Regions from separate parts of the Companilactobacillus ginsenosidimutans genome, predicted to be linked through region 2. Evidence: riboswitches for the same ligand, from Rfam matches in the RefSeq annotation. Region 2 holds a riboswitch; each other region holds the start of a gene.
The links. Region 2 has a riboswitch for thiamine pyrophosphate ahead of thiT (energy-coupled thiamine transporter ThiT). Riboswitches for the same ligand answer to the same signal wherever they lie in the genome.
Positions count from the first base shown of each region.

Region 1: another riboswitch for thiamine pyrophosphate. It lies ahead of thiW (energy coupling factor transporter S component ThiW); the one in region 2 lies ahead of thiT (energy-coupled thiamine transporter ThiT).
Region 3: another riboswitch for thiamine pyrophosphate. It lies ahead of thiM (hydroxyethylthiazole kinase); the one in region 2 lies ahead of thiT (energy-coupled thiamine transporter ThiT).
Region 4: another riboswitch for thiamine pyrophosphate. It lies ahead of ABM34_RS10430 (ECF transporter S component); the one in region 2 lies ahead of thiT (energy-coupled thiamine transporter ThiT).

Region 1 covers NZ_CP012034.1:1,660,141-1,664,969, reverse strand. Annotated here, with positions in the region: gene thiE (thiamine phosphate synthase) at 1-85, opposite strand, end outside; gene thiM (hydroxyethylthiazole kinase) at 78-920, opposite strand; gene thiW (energy coupling factor transporter S component ThiW) at 898-1,437, opposite strand; TPP riboswitch at 1,541-1,630, opposite strand; gene ABM34_RS08505 (ABC transporter ATP-binding protein) at 2,042-2,971, opposite strand; gene ABM34_RS08500 (ABC transporter ATP-binding protein) at 2,971-4,020, opposite strand; gene ABM34_RS08495 (ABC transporter permease) at 4,032-4,829, opposite strand, start outside.
Region 2 covers NZ_CP012034.1:314,607-319,435, forward strand. Annotated here, with positions in the region: gene mreC (rod shape-determining protein MreC) at 1-560, shown strand, start outside; gene mreD (rod shape-determining protein MreD) at 560-1,102, shown strand; gene ABM34_RS01785 (septum site-determining protein MinC) at 1,099-1,761, shown strand; gene minD (septum site-determining protein MinD) at 1,764-2,564, shown strand; TPP riboswitch at 2,594-2,694, shown strand; gene thiT (energy-coupled thiamine transporter ThiT) at 2,741-3,313, shown strand; gene ABM34_RS13030 (DUF4044 domain-containing protein) at 3,366-3,485, opposite strand; gene mraZ (division/cell wall cluster transcriptional repressor MraZ) at 3,721-4,152, shown strand; gene rsmH (16S rRNA (cytosine(1402)-N(4))-methyltransferase RsmH) at 4,142-4,829, shown strand, end outside.
Region 3 covers NZ_CP012034.1:1,177,564-1,182,392, reverse strand. Annotated here, with positions in the region: gene pglZ (BREX-1 system phosphatase PglZ type A) at 1-724, shown strand, start outside; gene brxL (protease Lon-related BREX system protein BrxL) at 739-2,799, shown strand; TPP riboswitch at 2,853-2,952, shown strand; gene thiM (hydroxyethylthiazole kinase) at 3,024-3,824, shown strand; gene thiD (bifunctional hydroxymethylpyrimidine kinase/phosphomethylpyrimidine kinase) at 3,817-4,644, shown strand; gene thiE (thiamine phosphate synthase) at 4,634-4,829, shown strand, end outside.
Region 4 covers NZ_CP012034.1:2,079,406-2,084,234, forward strand. Annotated here, with positions in the region: gene aroD (type I 3-dehydroquinate dehydratase) at 1-313, shown strand, start outside; gene ABM34_RS10420 (energy-coupling factor transporter transmembrane component T family protein) at 417-1,073, opposite strand; gene ABM34_RS10425 (ABC transporter ATP-binding protein) at 1,057-2,493, opposite strand; gene ABM34_RS10430 (ECF transporter S component) at 2,502-3,092, opposite strand; TPP riboswitch at 3,203-3,292, opposite strand; TPP riboswitch at 3,440-3,541, shown strand; gene tenA (thiaminase II) at 3,579-4,256, shown strand; gene ABM34_RS10445 (glycoside hydrolase family 13 protein) at 4,288-4,829, opposite strand, start outside.

The sequences.
Region 1 (4,829 bases), 1.2 Mb from region 2:
GACAAGCTTCGTCGATTATTGAGAAAAATTTTTCATCAGAATAAGCGTATCTAGCTGTCACTAAATACAAACTCATATCAAGCATGTAGAGCACCTCGAATTGATTCATACCAGTATTCATTATTTATCAGTAAGGACAGTTGATTAAGTGTTTCTTGACGAAAATCAGCCAGGCCTTCAGTACTTTCTATGGCATTCTCAGCACAAATGTTCAAATAACTAATCGCGGCAACACCAGCAACTAATCCATCGTGCTCATGTTCAACTAACGCAGTCATTAATGCACCAACAATATCACCAGTGCCAGTAAATCTGTCTAGTTCGGGAACGCCATTTTTAAGCTCTAACCGGGAGTTTTTGGAAACAATCAAGTCGGTAGCTCCTGTGGCAATAAAGGTGGTCTCGGGATGATTTTGAGCTTTTTCAAACATTGCATTCATTAATTCATCGACAGAATTCGAAGATTGATCAGACGAAGCACTATCAACACCACGACCGTGACTTGATAATCCGCAAAAAGTTCGCATTTCGGAGATATTACCTTTGACAATTGTTGGTTTGAAATCCAATAGTTCCTTTGACAAATCAAAACGAATTTTAGAAATAACAATTCCAACCAAATCAATGACAAATGGAATTCTCATTGAAGACGCCATTTTGCCGGCTTCCAATAAAGCAATTTCTCGTTCAGGAGAAATGTGTCCTAGATTCAAAAACAGGCTATCGATTTGTTCAAAAAGTTCAGGAAATTCTCTGATATCAGCTACCATCACAGGTTTTGCATTAATATACAACAGAGCGTTAGCAACAGATTCAATTGTGATTTCATTAGTGATGCAGTGTACTAATGGACTATGACTAAGTGGAAACTTGCATTTAACAAGTTTAGATATCGAATCATTTTGGCTGTAATTTTCCATTCTTTATTACTCCTTGGAATAAAGATTGAGCTCGCAAAAAGGGACGAGTGTCCTTTAACTTGTACAAAACGATAAAGGCAATAATTGATCCAGAAATAGCTCCACCAAAGAATCTAGGAGTATATAAGAACCAATACATACCATTGCTATTACCAGTAAACCAAACCATAACCGGGAAAGAGGTGAGAGATCCAATTAAACCAGTCCCAATAATTTCGCCCAACATAGCACCCCAGATCTTATGAGTATAACGATAACCAAGACCAGCTAACAGTGCGCCAAAGAAAGCACCAGTCAAAGCGAGAGGTGGAATCCCCATCATAGTCATCCGAATAACAGCACAGACTAAAGCCATAACGGAAACATAAGATGGACCCATCAAAACAGCTCCAGTGACATTGATCACACTAGACATAGGAGCCATACCCTCAATTCGGAAAATAGGGGAAAGAACAACATCCAAAGCAATCATCATCGCTAGGATAGTAAGCTTTTGAGTCTTTGAAGAATTAACCATAAGTGAAACTCCTTAATATAATTTTGAATAGAAATAGACAGAGTTCCACAAACAAAAAAATGCCAGTCGCTAAAAAACGTAACGACAGGCACAAATCAACATAAAAAATCATTTCACATTTTCCTGCGCCGGTGTTAGCCGTATCAGGTTCAATGGGTATAATCTCAGCGTTTGTGCACCCCAAATGTTTCGTATTCAATTGTGATATCAGTATATCATGTTTAACGTATATCTCATGATAATTTATGAAATACAATAAATTGAATACAGTAATTATTAATAAGATTGTTAAATTAGGGAAATAAAAAAAGAAGTGAAATAAAAAAATAGCCACACTCCAACTGAATTAGTCGGAATGTGGCTATTGAACTGTGGTTAGGTTTAAGAACTGCTAATTTTAGAAGTTTGCTGTTGACTAGTTCGCAGGGTAGGTTCGCCGGTGGCTCAGCCGTGGCGTTGTTGTTGACGAGGCAAAGGCCTCGTTTACAACAAAGTCGAGTTTTGAGATTTTTCGGTTTGTGAAAAACCTCAAAATCGGCTCACAGCGTTCCAGCCACCGCCGAACCTACCCGGAGAACGGCAGTGAACCGCAATAACCTAAAATTTAGTTGTTCTTATACGATGCTGCAGTAGCATCGTCACAATACAACCAATGCCCAGGCAGAACCTCTTGGAAATGCTGAGCATCATTGAAATGCTTAGAATGATCAAAATCGATACGACGACGAGTCTTTTCGATCTCAGGATCAGGAACAGGAATAGCCGATAAAAGACTCTGAGTGTAAGCGTGAAGTGGATGGTTGTAAATCTCATCCGAGTCAGCCAACTCAACGATTTTGCCGCTGTACATAACAGCAATACGGTCACTAATATATTTAACCATCGACAAATCATGGGCGATAAACATATAAGTCAAACCGCGTTCCTTTTGGATATCTTGCATCAAGTTAACAACTTGAGCTTGGATAGACACATCAAGTGCTGAGATTGGTTCATCAGCGATGATGAACTCGGGATCAACAGCTAAAGCTCTGGCGATACCAATTCTTTGACGCTGACCACCAGAAAACTCATAAGGGTATCTAGTCATATGTTCAGGATTCAAATGAACCATGTCGAGTAACTCTTCAACTCTTTGTGTTCTCTCATCATCATTTTTAGCAATACCGTGAATGTCCAAACCTTCAGCGATAATGTCTTTAACTTTCATTCTAGGGTTCAAAGATGCGTAAGGGTCTTGGAAAATCATTTGCATGTCGCGGCGGAAATCTTTCATCTGGCTGCTGTGATTTTTGATCTTGCTAATATCTTTACCTTTGAACAAAATTTCTCCACTAGTTGGGTTGTACAAGCGGATAATACTACGTCCAGTTGTACTCTTACCAGAACCGGATTCACCAACTAGACCAAAGGTTTCGCCTTTATAAATATCAAAGGAGACGTCATCGACAGCTTTAACTTCATTAGGTTTACCGATGTTGAAATATTGTTTGAGGTTTCTAACTTGAACGATAGGTTCTCTTTCATCAGCCATTATTTAACGTCTCCTCCAATCATTGATTGATATTTTTCAAAACGCTTTTGGATTGATTCAGGTGGTGTAACTTTTGGTGCATCAGGGTGCAACAACCAAGTTGCAGCATAATGCGTTTTTGAAACTTTGAAGAATGGTGGTTGCTCTTCAGTGTCAATTTCCATGGCATAGGCATTTCTAGGTGCAAATGCGTCACCAACTGGTGGATGCAATAAGTTAGGTGGTGTTCCGGGAATTGAGTTCAAACGATTTTGTGTACTTGTGTCGAGGGTAGGCATTGAATCCAAAAGTCCCCAAGTATAGGGATGTTGTGGATCGTAGAAGACTTCGTCAACACTTCCGTATTCAACAAACTTACCAGCATACATAACTGCTACACGGTCAGCAATACCAGCCACAACACCAAGGTCATGGGTGATAAAGATGATGGATGTACCAATTTTTAATTGAAGCTCACGCAACAAGTCGATGATTTGAGCTTGAACAGTAACATCAAGCGCTGTGGTTGGTTCATCAGCAATTAAAATTTCTGGATAATCAACGATAGCGATTGCGATAACAATTCTCTGACGTTGACCACCTGAAAATTGGTGAGGGTAGTCTTTCATTCTAGCTTTAGGATTAGGAATACCAACTAATCTCAAAACTTCTTCGGCACGTTTCATTGCGTCGGCTTTTGACATTTCATTGTGAATCAAAAGTGGTTCTGCAACTTGCTTACCAATTGTCATTGTTGGATCTAGAGAAGTCATAGGGTCTTGGAATATCATCGAAATTTTATTTCCACGAAGGTTGTCCATTTCCTTTTCAGACTTTTTTAATAGGTCCTCGCCGTGATAGAGAATTTCTCCTTGGCTAATCTTGGCGTTTGAAGCTAATAATTGTAAAACTGAACGAACTGTAACTGATTTACCTGATCCGGACTCACCAACAATAGCAAGAGTCTCACCGTCATTTAGATGAAAATCAACGCCACGAATAGCTTTGACTGTACCGTTATAGGTTGAAAAGTCTACATGTAAGTTTTTTACGTCTAGTATTTTTTCCAAAACTATTCTCCTTAGTTAGATGATTGTGGATCAAAGGCATCACGAAGTCCGTCACCTAGAAGGTTAGTAGCAATCATGATGATTGATAAAATTATTGCGGGTGCCCACATTTGATATGGTAGGAATCTGAAGGCTTTTTGACCATCAGATAGCAAAGTACCAAGTGAGGCGTTTGGAGCGGGGATACCAATACCGATGAAACTTAGGAAAGCTTCGAAGAAAATGGCATTGGGAATAGTGAACATTGTTTGAATAATAATTGTTGAAGATAAGTTTGGAATCAAATGTTTTGTAGCAATCTTTGTGGATGATTCACCCAACGTTCTAGCTGCGAGAACATATTCTTGTTCTTTCAACTGGAACGTCTGAGCACGGATCAATCTGGCCATCGTGACCCATCCGGTCAAGGCAATCGCAATAACAATTGATGTTAGACCAGGTTTTAAAATGATCATCATTAAAATAACTACGATTAGGTTAGGGATTGAAGAAATGATTTCAACGATACGCTGAAGAATAATATCAGTCCTTCCACCTTTCCAACCGGAGATAATCCCGTATGGAATACCGATTATCAAGTCAACTAGAGTTGCTAGAACGGCAACGATAAGTGAAAGACGAGTTCCATAAATAATTCTTGAAAGTAGGTCACGACCTAAGTAATCAGTACCTAGGATGAAGAAAGTACCTTTAGGTGCGCCAACTTCTTTATAGGCGTCAACTTTTTTGCCGCCCATGTCTTGCATACCGTTGAATCCGGGAATATTCAAATTACCAATCTTAGGTGGCAAGTTTGAGTACTCAACTTT
Region 2 (4,829 bases):
AGAACAAGAAACTTAAACAAGAACTAGATTTAAATGCCACTCTTACAGACTATGACACAACTAATGCAGCTGTCTTGACACGATCACCTAGTAGTTGGCAAAACTACCTAGTCATCAATCGCGGTCAAACAAGTGGTATTAAGAAAAACATGCCTGTTATGTCTGGTAAAGGGTTGATTGGTAGAATCGTAGAGGTTAACAAGATTAGTTCTAAGGTTGAGTTGATTTCTACAGATAATGAAATCAATGACAAGTTTGCTTCTGAGATTCTTGATGATAACAAAACTAATATAACTGGTGTCGTGAGTCGCTTTGATAACAGTACAGGTGATTTAGTTATGGAAAATGTCAATTCTGTAAAGGGAATCAAAAAAGGTCAACGTGTAGTTACTTCTGGTCTTGGTGGAAGAACACCAAGAGGTTTATATATCGGTAAGGTATACGGTATTAAGAAGGACGATTATGGAATGACCAATTCTGTATATATTACGCCAGCCGCAGAGTTGAGAAACTTCACTGTTGTTACAGTTATCAAATCTTCTGTAAGTGGTGAAAAATAATGCCTATTAAAACACAAAAGATGATAGGTCAAGTTGTCTTTATTATGCTGGCATTTTACTTTGATGGCTTGATGAAATGGTCTTTTTTAAATAATATGAATAAAGGAACTATGTCAATAGTTCCCCAGTTGATGTTGATGGTACTGGTCATGCTCACCACGAGACTCGATAGTAGAAGAACGATACTAGTTTATGGAATAGTATTTGGTGTCATTTACGATTCATATTATTTTGGGATAATCGGATTGTACACAGTATTGTTGCCACTTATTTTAGTGGGAATTGATCATTATAAATTTTTATTTACCAAAACTTCAGTCGGATATGAGACATCAATTTATTTCTTGTCTTTAACTGCTTTAGAGACTGGTGTATTCCTGCTTGAAAAATTATTCAAGCTTGCATCAGCCGATATAGGTGATTTTATTACCTATATTCTCGGTCCAACTTTGCTTTGGAATATAATAGTATTCTTTATTTTATATGTTCCTTTTGCCAATCTTAGTGATTGGCTAGTTAAGTATAGGAGGGGAACCAAATGAGTGATGTCACTCTTAAAGGTAGTAAAGATGGTTTTTCAGTAATCATTGATGATTCATGTGATTTTGAAGATGCCATGAAGCAACTCAAGAATATGATTGTCGAACAGACTATTGGAACTGACGAAGATGATGTTATTCAATTTACAGTTAAAACTGGTAATCGTCTTTTTGATGAAGAACAAACAGCTCGTGTAAGAAATATCTTTTCAAAGTATCCCCAAATTGAACTAGTAAATATTGAATCTAATGTTATTTTAAAGACTGAATCAGATAAATTGATCGAAGATAACAAATTTAATATTGAAACTGGAATTATTCGAAGTGGGCAAAAAGTTGAGTATCAAGGGGATATCTTGTTCCTTGGTACCTTACATGATGGTTCTCAAATATCAACAGATGGATCAATTTATCTTTTGGGTGAAGTCCATGGTATTGTTCAAGCAGGTTATCCTGACAATACTAATGCTGCTATTATTGGAAACTTAAACGGTGGTGCCCAATATCGAATTGCTGATGTTGTTGAAATTGTTACTGAAGATAATGCTGATAAGTTTACTAATTATAAATTTGCACATATTGATGATCTTCATACGATTAGTGTGGAAGACTTAAAAGAATTTAAAGACGTAATTAATGAAACAAGAAAGAGGACCGAGTAGTTATGGGAATTTCTATTGTTGTGACATCCGGTAAGGGTGGAGTTGGAAAAACAACTACCACAGCTAATGTCAGTACAGAGTTAGCATCTATGGGGAAAAAAGTCTGTATGGTCGATTTAGATATAGGACTTCGTAACTTGGATGCAGTCCTTGGATTAACCAATAGAATAGTATATGACATTGTCGATGTTGCCCAAGAAAGAGTAGTTTTATCACAGGCTCTGGTTAGGGATCCAAGATTCGGAGATAATTTATATCTTCTGGCTGCATCACAATTTTCTGATAAATATGTTTTGGACAATGCAGCAGTAAGTACAATTATTGAATATTTAAAACAAAGATTCGATTTTGTCATGATTGATTGTCCAGCTGGAATTGAATATGGATTCAAAAATGCCGTTAATTCTGCTGATGCAGCTTTAGTTGTGACGAATCCCGAAATAGCATCGGTTAGTGATTCTGATCGTGTTGTTGGTATTTTGGAAAGTCTTGAGATGCCAATTACACCACATTTAATTATCAATAGAATTAGAAAGAACATGATCAACGAAGGTACTTCAATGAAAATTGAAGATATTGTTAATCATTTAGGAATTCCATTAATCGGAATTATAGTTGATGAAGATGAAGTTATCTCTTCTTCAAACGCTGGTGAAACCGTTGTTTCTGATCCTAATAGTGATGCCGGACGTGGTTATAAGAATATTGCTCGCCGTATGTTAGGTGAGAATGTTCCGTTAACATTATTCGACACACCTAAGAAACGCGGATTTATGAGCCGAATGTTTGGACGAAATAACTAGTTGTAGTTATAATGTCGTTAAAATTAAATAGTCAGCACGAGGGGAGCCATTTTGGCTGAGAGTGATTATTATCAGACCCTGAAAACCTGTTATGTTAATGCATGCGTAGGGATAGTGTTTAAACTTACAAATGTACGTAACTTCCTTGTGATGACAATTCCAAGGGAGTTTTTTTTATGGCACAAAATAAGGAATTAATCATATTAACTGAAGGTGCTATTGTAACTGCTGCTGCACAAGCGCTAGCATTTGTCCCGCATTCAGTTGGAATTTCATCTATCGAAGTAGTTTATGGATTAATACCAATGGCCATTTTTGCATTGCGTCGTGGATTAAAGGCGGGGTTAATGGCTGGACTGGTGTGGGGATTACTGGATATGTTATTGCGTGGGCTTAGCACGGGAAGTGTCATGAACCCACTGCAGGGGTTTATTGAGTATCCAATTGCATTTGGAGCAATTGGATTAATTGGACTGGGCAGTTACAAAGTCAAACAGACGATTTCTAATGGTAAAAATTCACTGGGGTGGATTTTGGCATTCAGTGCTTTAGGCTTTTCAGTAAAATATTTATTTCACTTCATAGCTGGTGGTATTTTTTGGGCGGCCTTTGCTCCAAAGGGAATGAATCCTTGGATATATTCATTAGTAATTAATGGTGGTAGTTTTATTGCCAATATGATAATGATGTTGGTCTTAGTAATTATTTTGCACAAAGTATTTAATCAATTAATTATGGTAAAGAAATAAACTTATAAAAAAGAGTCGCATCGAGAATTCTCGATGCGACTCTTTTTGTTATTTATTGTAGTAATCCTGGTACAATTCCAAGCACTACACCAAGAAGGGTAACAATAATCATCAACCAAACAACTCCTTGAATGATTTTAGATAAAGTACTCTTCGGCTTTTTATCGTTCAAAACTGACACCACCTAGTGTAATTATATTTGCAATATTACTTCACCTAGCGGTTTTATGCAACTTCCTTAAAATTTGGTAATATTCCCCCCACCAGTCACCACTTTTTATAATCAGTGATATAGAAGGCTTTTGAGCAATATATTGAAACATAATATGATTATTCTAAGTTCGTGTGGTTAATTGTGGTAAATTGTGGTAAATTAGAAAGTGTTAAAGATTTGAGGTGAGCTTTAGATGTTCATGGGTGAATTTCATCACACAATTGATGCAAAGGGAAGAATAATAGTTCCATCAAAATTCCGCCAAGAAATTGGTGAATCCTTTGTGGTCACACGTGGAATGGACGGATGTCTTTTTGGATATCCCATGGACCAATGGACAAAACTTGAAGCTCAACTCGACAAATTACCATTAACGAAAAAAGATGCTCGTGCCTTTACCAGATTCTTTTATTCGGCAGCTACTGAAGTGGAATTCGATAAGCAAGGACGTATCAATTTATCGGCTCCACTGATCAAGTTTTCTAAATTAGAAAAGAATTGTGTGATCGTGGGAGTATCTGATCGAATCGAAATTTGGGACGAAGAGAATTGGAATAAATTCAATCAAGAGGCAGAAGAGAACTTTGAAGATATTTCGGAGAAGATGACAGACTTTGACTTCTAATGAATTTACACACAAAACAGTTCTCTTAAAAGAGACAATTGACATGCTTGCGCCAAAGGACAACGGAACGTACGTTGATGCAACCTTTGGACGCGGTGGACACACTAAAGAATTATTGAGTCGTGTGCACAATAGTACCGTATATGCTTTTGATCGTGATGAGAGTGCAATTGAAACTGGTGAGGAAATCGAAAATGATCCAAAAATCATTGGAGATAATAAATTGGTTTTAATTCGAGACAATTTCGAGAACATGCAAGAACGTTTGAACGAATTAAATGTTTTTGAAGTAACAGGGATTGTTTATGATCTTGGAGTTTCTTCACCACAGTTTGATGATGCAGTTCGTGGATTTAGCTATAAAAAAGAAGCTAGATTAGATATGAGAATGGATCAACGTCAAGAACTCGATGCAGAGAAAATTGTCAATGATTGGCCATATAATGACTTAGTGAGAATTTTCTTTAAGTATGGTGATGAAAAATTTTCAAAACAAATTGCAAGGTCGATAGAACGCACTCGTGACGACCATCGGATAACTTCTACACTGGAATTGGCGGACATCGTAAAGAACTCAATCCCAGCTGCGAGAAGGCGTACAGGCGGTCATCCCGCTAAGAGAATTTTCCAAGCTATACGTATAGCAGTCAATGACGAGCTTGGCTCACTTGAGAAAT
Region 3 (4,829 bases), 860 kb from region 2:
AAAGCTGATATTACGTCTTCGCAGTAGCAGTATTAACCATTTTTATGTTACAGCTGACCATGGATATATTTATCGAGATGCAAAACTTTTACCTGAGGATAAAATTGATGTCTCTCATGTTGAAAACGATGCTAAATCTCAGCGCTACATGATTACATCAGAGACGATTGATGAACCTGGAATTGGATCTCAAAAACTATCAGACATTTTGAATAATAATGATGATAGAAGCGTTTATTATCCAACTACTGCTAATATTTTCAAATCCGCTGGATCATATAATTACGTTCATGGTGGGAGTTCACCTCAAGAAATGATTGTGCCTTTGTTGGAAGTTAAATCTAATAAGGGTAAAACTGATGAAGAAGATGTTAAACTTTCGATTGTCAGCACTTCAAATAAGATTACTTCTCTAGAGGTCAAAGTTAGCCTGATGCAGGTTACACCAGTTAGTGCAACTGTGAAGCCAGCTGTTTATAGTTTGTATTTCGTTGATGACCAGAATCAACTTATTTCAGGTCAGGTTACAGTGAATGCAAATAAAGGTGAAGATTCGACGGTACAGGATCGAATTTTCTCTAAGCAAATAGTGTTAGCAGATAGGACTTATGACAAGTCTAAAAAATATTATTTAGTTATTAAAAATACGCGAAATGGAGTTGTTGAATCAATTCCTTACATCATGGATATCACGATTCCGGGTGGATTTGGTTTTGACATTTAGCGAGAGGAACAATTATGACTGATTCAAATTCAAATGAAGCAACAAATGATGTTTTATTAGATAAATTGATAAAAACCTTGCCAGGGAAATTTGTTCGCAAAGATTTGACCAACCGGATTAAGGAAGGGGCAAATGTCCCTACTTATGTCCTTGAATATTTGTTGGGGATGTATGCTAACAGCACTGATGAAGCACAAATTGAGCGTGGAGTTGAGAACGTTAAGAAAACTCTGGCAAATAATTATGTTCGACCTGATGAGGCTGAAAAAGTTAAGTCTAAAATTCGTGAACTTGGCTCATATACTGTAATCGACAAACTAACTGTTCATTTGAATGAACACGCTGATCGATATGAAGCCTTGTTTAGTAATCTAGGAATCGATGGAGTGCCGGTTGACAGCAGATATCCTCAAGACTTTGAAAGATTACTTGGCGGAGGAATTTGGTCCATTGTTCGCTTGAGATATGCTTATGATGAGAATAATAAAAATGAATCTCCATTTGTCGTTGACTCATTGACACCTATTCAAGTCGCAGATTTAAATATGCCAGAAGTTTATAAAGCTAGATCGGAGTTCACTACGGATGAGTGGACGGATTTGATTTTACGTACTATTGGTATGGAACCAACACAATTTTCAAAGCGTGAAAAATGGTTGTTTTTGGCAAGGTTAATACCGTTTGTGGAAAATAATTATAATGTGGTTGAGCTTGGGCCCCGTGGAACTGGTAAATCTCATGTTTATAAAGAATTATCACCAAATTCGATTTTAGTTTCTGGTGGACAAACGACCGTTGCAAATTTGTTCTACAACATGGGTCGTAGACAAGTTGGACTAGTAGGAATGTGGGATATCGTCGCTTTTGATGAGGTTGCTGGTATCACTTTCAAGGATAAAGATGGCGTCCAAATCATGAAGGATTACATGGCATCTGGATCATTTGCCCGTGGTAAGGATGAAATCCAAGCTAGTGCAGCAATGGTTTTTGTCGGTAATATTAATCAGAGCATTGACGTTGTGATGCGAACTTCTAACTTGTTTGAACCATTTCCTGAGGTTATGGCGACTGATTCTGCATTTCTTGATAGGATTCATGCCTATATCCCTGGTTGGGAAATTCCAAAATACAAACCATCATTCTTTACAAAAGGATATGGATTAATAACTGATTACTTTGCTGAAATCATGCGAGAATTGCGTAAGCAGTCATTTTCCGATGCCATAGATAAATACTTCAAGTTGGGTGGCCAACTCAATCAGAGGGACACTATAGCTGTTAGAAAGACTACCTCCGGCATGTTGAAGTTGCTATATCCAAATGGCGAATATGGCAAACCCGAAGTTCAAGAAGCTTTGGAGTTTGCATTAGAACTTCGTCGGCGAGTTAAAGAGCAATTAAAGAAAATTGGTGGAATGGAATTTTTTGACATTAATTTTTCGTACATCGACAATGAAACATTTGAGGAACATTATGTCTCAGTGCCTGAGCAGGGATCCAATAGTTTAATTCCCGAGGGTACAGAAAAACCAGGTCAAGTTTATACTGTTACCTATGACAAAAATGAACGATTGAGTTTATTCAAAATTGAAACTCAGATGATAGCCGGAAATGGTAAATTTGAAAAAACTGGGATCTCTGGAAATCATAAAGCATCGGAAGCCATGGATACTGCATACAAGTATTTGAAAGCTAATTCAAAATCCGTTAGTTCAAGCATCAGTTTAACCACTCATGATTATGTGGTAAATGCAGTAAATCTGAATAATAGTGAGATGACCAGCAGATTGTCACTTGCTACATACATTGCCTTAGTATCGATTTCAATGAGTAAGTCTACTTTAGATAGTTTGGTTATTCTTGGCGAACATACAATTGGTGGTTCACTGGTGAAGCTTGATAATCTTGCAGATACTTTGCAAGTTGCACTGGATTCAGGTGCTAAGAAAATATTAATTCCTAACACTTCTGCTGCTGATTTAGGGTCAGTTCCTTCAGAATTATTGGGAGCATTTACAGTTATTTTTTATGATTCGATTGAAGATGCAGCATTCAAAGCATTGGGTGTAAAATAAATCTGCGCCAAATATTATATTTTTAAATAATTTCATGATAAACTTAAATCATACTTTAGCACTAGGGGTGTTTCGAGAGAGACTGAGACGGCTATGCCGATCCCTTTGAACCTGTGAGTTAATGCTTGCGTAGGAAAGTGCGATAATCTGGGCAAACTTATGCCACGATTCTTAATCCTACGATTAGAACCGTGGCTTTTTTTGTACTTTTGGAGGAATTTACGATGAAACTCGATTTATTGCAAAAAGTTAGAACTGACAATCCGATGATTTTAAATATTGCGAATTCAGTTACTCAAAGTGATGTCGCCAATGGAATTAGCGCCATTGGAGCGTCTCCATTAATGACAAATTACGATGCAGAGTTGAAGACCCTTGCCCAGATGGCAAGTGGCGTCTGCATCAACATCGGGACGCTCGACGAACGTCAAAATGAGCTTAGCAAAGATCTGTTGAAACTAGCATTAGATTTCAACAAGCCAGTTGTACTTGATCCAGTCGGAATCGGAGCAGTACCAGAACGATTGGCATTCGTTGAGGACTTATTCAAAGTAGCCAAGCCAACGATTATTCGTGGTAATGCTGGTGAGATTGCCAGTTTAGTTGGAGTTTCATGGTCCGCCAAAGGTATTGATTCAATCGATGAGGGGCAAACTAAGTCCGTCGATGAAATTGCCAAAGCCTGTTCGAAAAAGTTTGATTGCGTAACAGTCGTAACTGGTGTCACTGACACAATTGCCACTAGAGACCTAATTTCACACACGTTTAACGGAAATAAGATTTTTACAACAAGAGTGGGTACTGGCGATATGCTTTCATCTATTATCGCAGTATTCGCAGCTGTTTCTGATGGTAACTATTTTGAAGGTGCCAAGATGGCATGTCTTATTTTTGGATTAGCTGGAGAACTAGTAATGACAGAAACACCAAATATTGGACCTGCTGCCTTTTCAACACGTTTACTTGATCAACTTTATACGATTAATACTGAAGATATAAAGAGATGGGGGAAATATGATGAATGATGTAAATAGCTTTCCACAAGCATTGACCATCGCTGGAACTGACAGTGGTGGCGGTGCTGGTATTATGGCTGACATGAAGACAATGCAGGAATGTGGTGTCTTTTCGACTGCAGTGGTTGTCGCTGTGACGGCGCAAAATACAATTGGTGTTCAGAATTTTCAGGCAATTTCTCCAAAATTGATTTCGGAACAGTTTGCTTCATTAAACGATGATTTCAAAATCAAGGCCTGTAAGACCGGAATGTTGGCTGATGCTGAACATGTTGAAGTCGTTTATGACAATTTGAAGAAATATGACTTTGGTCCATTCGTATTGGATCCAGTTATGATTGCTAAAGGTGGCTCACAATTACTTTCTGATGAAGGTATTGATGCTATCAAAAATAAATTGATCAAGCTTGCCACATTAGTTACACCAAATATGCCCGAGGCTGAGCGTTTGATTGGCAGTAAGATTGAAAGTCAAAGTGGGATGCTCGTTGCCGCCAAGAAGATTCAAGATTTGGGAGCCAAAAATGTTTTGATCAAAGGTGGCCATGGCGATTCAGAAATGGTTCGTGATGTTGTGCTTTTGGAAAATGGTGAGAGTTTCAAGATGAGCAGCAAGAGAGTTCACACAATCAGAACCCACGGAACGGGCGATACAATTTCGTCTGCGATAGTTTCAAGACTGGCATTAGGCGATGATATGAAATCTGCCATTTTATATGGAAAAGATTTTGTTGAGGCAGCAATTAAAAATACCATTCAAGTTGGTCATGGTCACGGTCCACTAAACCACTGGGCATATAATGCCGAGGGTGCCTTCGATGAAATTTAAATCAGAAATGCTTCAAGCTTATTTTGTGTGTGGAACTCAAGATATTGGTGACCGAGATTTACCAGCTATATTGAATGAAGCAATCGCTGCCGGAATTACCGCCTTTCAATATCGTGATAAAGGTGAATCCAAGCTAAATGATGAGCAGCGTTATCAACTAGGTGTGATACTTCGTGATATTTGTA
Region 4 (4,829 bases), 830 kb from region 2:
ACCTGAACAAGATGATATGGTTGATCGACTTGTTCAAATGGAAAAGTTGGGAGCAGATGTCGCTAAGATCGCTGTTATGCCACATTCAACTGATGACGTATTGAAATTAATGAGTGCGACTAATCAAGCTCAAAATACGCTTTCCACACCGGTCATTACAATGTCGATGGGTGATTTAGGCAAAGTTACCAGATTATCAGGTGAGGTATTTGGTTCTACAGTAACCTTTGCAACAGTAGGTGCTGCTTCAGCACCTGGTCAAATCCCGTTAACTAATTTGCGTCAGGAACTGGATGACTTGAAGTTAAACTAATTAATGATTATGTAAAAATAGCGTCTTGTCAGAGGATGACAGGACGCTATTTCTTTAGGAAGGAATGTGAACTCTTGCTGACTATTTTAGCCATCCAGGCTACTTACTCCAAACGGCTAAAAGCTAAGAGTTGTAATGCTATTAATAAAATTATTGCTAATATCCAATTCCAGGCGGGGATTGGATATTTTTTGTAGTGAGTTCTTGGGGTGAGCTCACTGAATCCGTGTGACTGCATTGCTTGTGCTAAATTATCTGACCATCTAATTGAAACCAGAATTGATTTGAAAAATATTTCTGGTGACCAAACGTGCAAGACTTCGCCTCGCATCATCGCCGCAATTTTCATCTGCTTAACAGTTTGAACAACACGTGGTGCGAAGTTAAATGCGCCCAATGTTCCGTAAACAAATTTAGAAGGGATATGGGCATTTTGCTCCAGAGAACCCAATAAATCATCAACTGTAACTGTGAAAGTCAGAACCCCTCCAAGTGCGATATAGGCATAAATTCTGGTTGAAAGAAGCCAAGCACTGTGAAGTGAATCACCTGAACCATGCAAATAAAATGAAAACCAAGTTCCCATTACGGGGATGATTGGTACAATTAACAGCCATAATAATCTTTTAGGATTTATCCGCTTGATCAACAGGTAAATTAGACCGAGTAACGCGATTATGATATTTGCTAAATAACTTTGCATGAATGCAAGTTCGAAACTGGCGATTAAGACTAATGCTAATTTAAGAGATGGATTCAAAGTTAGCCACCTCCGAATATTCAAGAGTCTGATTGCGTAGTTCTAAATGATAGTCGAAGAAATTATTTAAACCACTTAATTGATGACTAATCAGTAAAATGGTTTGATTTTGTCTTTCAGATATTTCTTTTATCATTGTCATAACAACAAGGGCTGAATCTATATCTAATCCGGCCAGAGGTTCATCCAATAATAATACTGGTGTACCCAAAATCAACATCTCAAAGATTTGAAGTTTCTTTTTTTGACCACCAGATAGTTGATAAACAACATGATCTTTTAATTGATCTAATTTTAGTTTTAGTAAATAATTATCGACCGCTTTTGAAGTCCAAAAGTCTTTGAAATCAGTATATTTTAGACTCAAATCAATCTCTTCTTGGACTGTTAGTTTAAGATATTGCATCTGCGAATCTTGGAAAACAAAACCAATTTGTCTCGCAAATTTTCTTTGATTGTATTTCAAGATGTTTTTATCTTGATAATTTATTTGGCCCTTAAAATCATGTAGACGGGTAAGTGCAGAGAAGAAGGTAGATTTTCCAGTACCATTTTCACCGGTCAGTAATATCATCTTATTTTTGAAAATCGAAAAGGAGGTATCGGCGAGTAAAGTCTTTGAACCGTTTTGTAAATGAAGGTTTTGGATATTTATAATATTGCCTTCATTTTTTTCGATAGGGAGATCAAAAGTAAGCTTACAACTGTTTGACTGGTAACGACTGAACACATTGCTCTGATTAGTAATATGTTCAAGTGTTCCGTCTTGAAAGTGGTACAAATTATCTATCAATTCCTGGTAACCGTTTAAATCATGATCAGTAATTAAGATGGTTTTACCATCGTTAACTTGGAGGTCTTTAAGTAGTGAAAGCAATTGCCCTCGAGATTTCATGTCAATTGATGCAAAAGGTTCATCCAGCATAATGAAATCAGCATCCATTGCTAATGTGATGGCAATGGAAACTTTTTGCAATTCTCCACCAGATAATGTATCGATTTTACGTTCTTTGAAACCAGATATACCAACTCTTTTAAGTGAACTATCAATAATGTTATCGATATCAGAGCTTGGTATTCCAATGTTTTCCAATGTAAAAATAAATTCATTTTTGACGGTTGTCATTGAGAATTGATCAATTGGATTTTGAAATAATATTGCTACGTGCCGTGATACTTTTTGAATATCCCAATCACTAGTATCTTTGCCATCCAGAAACATTTCACCACTAGACAAATGTCCCGAATATTCTGGATATAAACCAGCAATAATTTTCATTAAAGTTGATTTACCACATCCTGAAGCCCCATACAAAATGTTGAAAGTTCCAGTTTTTAAAGTGAAATCCAGATTCTTGATGATATCAGGTTCGTCATTCTTATATCTAAATGTTAAATTTTTTATTGCTAGTTTATCCATACCGTCACCTAATCTCGGTTCAAGATACCTGATTTTTCAACTAATTTGTTGATCCAGTAAACCAAGATGCCGGCAAAGAATCCGATTGAGATGAAACGAACGATGAATAAAATAATTAAGAATCCAAAATTATATTTTAGGTATCCTTCACTGATCAAACTCCAGCCGAAGGATACAACTGTACCTGTGATTGCTGATAGGAGTAAACCAAATTTGTCGAATCTTCTGTAACCGGTCATTGTGAATCCAAGTCCACTACCTACACCTTGAATTAATCCAGAAATCAAGGTTGCGGCTCCCCATTGACCACCTAAAATCATTTCGACAAAACTACCTAGAATTTCACCGATTGTACAGGCAAGTACTTTTCTAGTTAACATCGCTGCTAATGGACCGGCAATCATCCATAATCCCAATAATAGGTCATTAGCTACGGGTGCTAACCCTACTGCTGATAACCCAGCCAATAGGAAGTTGTATGAAAGACTAGTTGCAAAAAAGATTGCACCACAGAAAACACCTGTTAATGCGATAAAGGCAACGTCTCTCAACGAGTAATTAAAAATTGAAGATTTGGTTCTTGAACTTTGTCTGTTCATAGTAAATCTGTCCCCTCAAAAAAGTTTTGTTAAAAGCTCCTTGAAAGAATATATTCACGAGGCGAAAAAAGACCAACCATTTATCTGCGTGTGCAAAAAATAGTTGGCCCCTAAATTATCCAATATCTTCCTACACTAATATTAATTAGATCAGGTTCAATGGGTTTAATCTCAGCCTTGCGGCACCCCAGATATATTTTTCGAAGAATGTTATAACAATTGCAAGCTTATCATGTAGCTCATGACGTGTAAAGCTAGTTATATTTATAGCAATTAAACGAATAATCGTTAAATCAATATTTTTCAGTATAAAATATGAAAACATGATATGATTACTCCAATCAAATATTAATCGCTAGGGGTGCATTAAAAATGCTGAGATTGTAAATGCCAATCCCTTTGAACCTGATTTGGTCAAAACCAACGTAGGAAAGTGATAATCCTTGCAGATTGATATTTGAAATATCAAGCAAGGTGGAATATAAAATGGAATTTTCTGAAAGACTAATTAAAAAAGGCCAGCCGATTTTGAAACAAATATTGAAACATCCTTTCGTTGAAGGAATAGGTCAGGGAGATGTTTCAAAAGATGCGTTGGCTTTTTATGTTGGGCAAGATTTTAATTATCTAAATGCATTTATGAAAGTTTATGCTGCAGCAATACAGAAATCCAATAGTCGTGATCAAATTCAACTTTTTACTAATCAAATCGAATTTACTTTGAACAGTGAAATCCAACCACACATCGATTTTTGTAAGGTCGCAGGTATTGAGTACTCGACAGTCCAGAATGATAAGCAAGCGCCAATGACATACCTATACAACGAGCACATGTATAATGCGGCAAGAACAGGAGACTTGATAGACGTTGTTGCATCTATGTTGCCATGTCCTTGGACATATTCAGTTATTGGGGAAACTTTGATTGAGCAGGGATCCTCGACAGAATCCAATCCATTTAAATCGTGGATTGATTTTTATGCTGGTGTTAACAGTGAAGATAAAATGTTGAGTGTTCAGTTGTTTGATATTTTGGATTTGGAAGCAAGTAAATATAGTGATGAAAAACTAAAAGAAGTTGAAGATAGATTTCTGAAAAGCTGTGAACTCGAATGGCATTTTTGGGATCAAGCTTATTATCAACGTGATTGGAAATTTGTATAAAAAAAGGTATCCGATAGGATACCTTTTTGAGTTAGTCAAATAAATAAACATTAGTTTCATATGGTCTAAGTGCCGTACCTTGATTCTCTGAATAGTTACCAATCAAACGTTTGCCGTCTGCTTGTTGATAGTCTCGTTCAACTGATTTATCGGTAAAGTTACTGATAACTAACAAAGTTTTACCTTCATAGTGGCGACGATAAGCAAATACTTCATTGTCCTCAGGATCGATTTCTTCATAATTTCCGTAAGTAATTAAATCACTATTATGACGTAAGCTGATTAACTGACGATAGTAATTATAAATTGAGTCTGGATCGTCAACTTGGCTCTTGGCGTTGATTTCCTTGTAATTAGGATTCAGTGCAAACCAAGGTCTTCCAGTTGTAAATCCAGCGTTATCAGAATCGTCCCATTGCATAGGTGTTCTGGCGTTGTCACGTGACATATTTTCCAAATATTTCAGCATGGTTGGACCATCGACAGCCTTATCTTTTTCGACCAATTGATGGTAAGCATTGATACTTTCGATGTCTTCATATTGGTCGAGAGATTTGTAGTGAACGTTGGTCT